One region of the Gottschalkia purinilytica genome, then DNA from elsewhere that is predicted to be linked to it. Evidence: a T-box and tRNA genes for the amino acid it is inferred to sense, from the RefSeq annotation. Region 1 holds a T-box; the other holds one or more tRNA genes.
The links. A T-box is a leader RNA that pairs with one kind of tRNA and senses whether it is charged. The one in region 1 lies ahead of argS (arginine--tRNA ligase), so its partner is inferred to be a tRNA-Arg.
Positions count from the first base shown of each region.

Region 1 (2,214 bases):
AAACTAAGGTTTCTGCTAAAGCTGTAATTAAAGATAAATCTAAAAACATTAAAAATGAGCTAGATTTTAGAGGAAAAAATCTAGAAGAGGCTATGTTAGATGTTGATAAATATTTAGATGATGCATATATTGCAGGACTTAAAACTGTACAATTGATACATGGAAAAGGTACTGGGATACTAAGAGAAGGAATAGGACAACTTCTAAAAAAACATAAACATGTTAAATCATATAGACTAGGTAACTATAGAGAAGGAGGAACAGGAGTTACCATAGTAGAAATGAAATAACTAATGCAAGGAGAAAAATAAAATGTATTTAATAAGTGCATGCTTAGCAGGGGTTAATTGTAGATATAATGGAGATAATAATTTAAATGAAAAAATATTGAAGTTGGTTAAAGACAAAAAAGCTATTCTAGTTTGCCCTGAACAGTTAGGAGGACTTTCTACTCCTAGACCTCCTAGTGAGATGGTGAAAGATTCTGAAGGTCAAATAAAAATCTTAACCAACGAAGGAGAAGACGTAACTAAGTATTTTGTAAAAGGTGCAGAGGAAACCTTAAATATAGCTAAAATGATGGATATAAAAGTAGCTATATTAAAAGCAAGAAGTCCATCTTGTGGTTATGGCAAAATATATGATGGAACATTTAGTGGAAAGCTAAAAAATGGAGTTGGAGTTACATCTAGTCTTCTTTTAAAAAATGGAATAAAAATATATACAGAAGAGGATATAGAAAAAGAAAGCTCTATACTAGATTGTTGATAAAAAAATTTCAATATGATATAATAACGAATCGTTAAATATAAGTTAAATTCAATGAAGGGAAGAGTAAGATATACAATTGTTAAAGCGAGTCGGGAATGGTGTAAGCCTGATACACGTGTGTATCTGAAAAGAGACCTAGAGAAGCTATCTGAAAGTAAAAAGTAAGACTTGACGTATTCCTACGTTACAGGATAGAGTGGATATACATATATGCTATGTATATCAATTAGAGTGGCAACACGGGAAATTTATCTCGTCTCTTTCATAGAGACGAGATTTTTTATTGTACTTATTTTAGTTTTTTAGATAACTATATTAAAAGAAAAAATTATAAAAAAACAAAAAAAGATAATAGATAGTATAAAAGTAGGAGGTATATAAAATGATTGATTTTAAAAATGAAATCTCGATATTAATTAGTAGTGAGGTAGAGGGACTAAATGTAGAAGAAATAGAAAGTCTTATTGAAGTACCACCAAACTATGATTTAGGAGATTATGCACTACCATGTTTCAGATTTGCAAAGATATTTAGAAAGTCACCTAATATAATTGCAGAAGAATTAGCAGAAAACTTAAAAGGAAATAAATATTTTAGCAAGATTGAAAATGTAGGAGGATATATAAACTTCTTTGTAAATAAAGAGATTCTTGCAAAGACAGTATTAGAAGAGGTATTAAATCAAAAAGAAAAGTTTGGATCTAAAAATATTGGTGAAGGAAAGAATGTAGTTATAGACTATTCATCACCAAACATTGCTAAGCCATTTCATGTAGGACATTTACGTTCAACAGTTATAGGAAAGTCTTTATATAATATATATAATTTCTTAGGATACAATTCTATAGGTATAAATCACTTAGGTGACTGGGGAACACAATTTGGAAAAATGATATGTGCATATAAAAAATGGGGAAATAAAGAAGAAATAGAAAGAGAACCAATAAAGACACTTCAAGGCTTATATGTGAAGTTTCATGAAGAATGTGAAAAGGAACCGTCATTAGAAGATGAAGGAAGAATGTGGTTTAAAAAGTTAGAAGATGGAGATGAGGAAGCAAAAAAGATTTGGAAGTGGTTTGTTGAATTAAGTCTAGAAGAATTTGAGAGAATTTATAAATTATTAAAAGTTGACTTTGACTATTATACAGGTGAGAGTTTTTATGAAGATAAAATGGACAGAGTAGTTGATATGATAAAAGAAAAAAATATACTAAAAGAAAGTAAAGGCGCTTATATAGTTGATTTAGAAGACTATAATATGCCACCTTGTCTTATTATAAAAAGTGATGGAACTACAATATATGCTACAAGAGATATAACTGCTGCCATATACAGAAAAGACACATTCGATTTTGCAAAGGCAATCTATATTACAGACTATGCTCAAAACTTACATTTTGCACAATGGTTTAAGGTTATAGAATTAATGGGATATGATTG
Region 1 is NZ_LGSS01000016.1:50,662-52,875, forward strand. Features, by position in the region: gene CLPU_RS13555 (endonuclease MutS2) at 1-290, shown strand, start outside; gene CLPU_RS13560 (2-thiouracil desulfurase family protein) at 313-768, shown strand; T-box leader at 814-1,035, shown strand; gene argS (arginine--tRNA ligase) at 1,154-2,214, shown strand, end outside.

Region 2 (2,214 bases), on a different contig from region 1:
CCTCGTTTTTTTGAAATATAAAAAGGACCATATAGGTCCTTTTATTAAATCTTAGTTAATAGATTTTTATATAGCCACTTATCTCTTTTACGTAATCAATCACGCAGAAATTACTGATATGTTTTTTATTTTAATATATTAGTCAAATTAATCTCCAAAATGTCTTGTATATCAATATTTGCATATTTCCTGCGCATCAAGCTTCTATTACTACAGAAACTACTACTGCTTTTTTCTGCATTACATTATCTCTCTTCATGTAAGTTTGTTTAACTTTAAATTTAGTATATCATATATATTTTTTATTTTAATTATATCTTCACTTTTACTGCATATGATCTTATCATTGTTTTATTTTTTTACTTCATTAAAAATAAAGAATTACTCGATTAAGATGTATAATTCAAAGTTTTACACCGATATTATCCTAAATCAATTCTAAAGAATGGAGAAAAAATAAACATCCATTTTAATAAAGCATTGTGATTTAATATCTTATACTTAACATACTGAAATTAATAATATTTTTTATGAAAAAGTAAAAATTGAAACGAAGGATAGTAATATGATTTATAGAATTGTATCAAAGTTAGAAAGTGCTAGAAAAGTAATAGTATGTTTTACTTGTAATACCAGAAAATCACTTTTAAGTAATGGTGATATTAACTTAACTATAAATATATACTCATGTTATGGAAAACAAAAAAAGTAGTTGACACAGAAAAAATAAATCATTTATTTACTAATAATATTAAATAATATCATTAGCGATTATTGATTGTTTTTTCTATTGCACAACTACTGCACGAGTTTCATATATTTTTATTATTTAGATTTTTATAATATTAATTCTGATATTTTCAAAAGTTTAAAGTTATACTTGGCACGCCCTGAGGGATTCGAACCCCCGACAAACTGATTCGAAGTCAGCGAAATCTTATTTTGAGACTTATGTTAATTTCGTGTAACTATTGCAAACATCACATTTTATAGATTTGACATTTGGATCAATAAAGACAAAATAGGGACACTAAAAAACAAATTGTCCCCATTTTGTCCCCAACTATATATTTGATTTCAACTCTTTTATATTATCAAGATCACTTAAATCCATACCACTGTACTTCTTTAGAAAATCAATCAAATCTGCTCTTATTACTTTCATGTTTCCGAGTTTTAGTCCCTTGAGTAATCCTTTATCTATTAATTCATATATTTTATTTGTATTCACTTTAAGGATTGAAGCTACTTCTTTTACTGTATAGACCTCTAACTCATAATTAGCTTTTTCAAATGCTTTAGCTATATTCAACATATTATCATTGAATCTTCCTAATTCTTGAACGATAGCATTCTCTACCGCTTCACTGATAACTTTAGTTAAATCCATACACTCACCATATCCCTATATAGTATTCTTATTTTTTTCTGGAATAAGAGCTAATATTCCAGCTATAATAAATAAAATTGCTGGTATTACATAAAAGAATAGCGTTGTAAACAATCCACCAATTGCACTAAGTATTAGCAATATTCCAAATAACTTGTTGTTTTTTTCTGCTAATATAGAAGATACCAATCCCATAACAGAAAATATAATAGAAATTGCTCCACTTGTCATTATTTGTCTTCCAAATTCATAATTAGAAGGTTGTATTCCACCCCAAATAAACATGCCTAGAGAAATCATTATAGCTATTATTCCGCCTATTAGTCCCAGTGTAAATACTGTTTTTTTCACAATAATACCTCCCTTGCTAATATTTTCTATATACCTAATTTAACATATTTATATAAAGTTGTACAAATAAAAAAGTAAGCATTTATTTTTTCTTCTTAAACATCTATACAAAACTTATAAATTCAATTTTAAAAAAATATTTTCTCCTTTCTTCGACAGCCTTTTTATACACATAATGATATAATGTCTAGGACTTATTTACTAAAAATAAAAGGAGGTTTCTTTATGAAAAAAATAATTGCAATTCTTATATCTATGTTTTTGATTTTCACTATAGGATGCTCTAACGCTAAGGAATCTGGAGGTAAAATTGAATCAAAGGGACAAATTAAAACTCAGCAAGAGTTTTCTAAAATGTATTCTTCTCCAGATAAATATAAAGATTATGAAGTGGATTTCTATGCAAAGATACTATTTGAACCTGAAAAAGATGATGATGGGACTTATATACAATGTTATGCCTATGATAATGA
Region 2 is NZ_LGSS01000011.1:3,418-5,631, reverse strand. Features, by position in the region: gene CLPU_RS17275 (hypothetical protein) at 566-712, shown strand; tRNA gene CLPU_RS17270 (tRNA-Arg) at 882-964, opposite strand; gene CLPU_RS11200 (helix-turn-helix domain-containing protein) at 1,064-1,390, opposite strand; gene CLPU_RS11195 (DUF4064 domain-containing protein) at 1,406-1,741, opposite strand; gene CLPU_RS11190 (DUF4352 domain-containing protein) at 1,967-2,214, shown strand, end outside.
Region 2: it encodes a tRNA-Arg, which carries the amino acid that the T-box ahead of argS (arginine--tRNA ligase) is inferred to sense. The anticodon was not compared.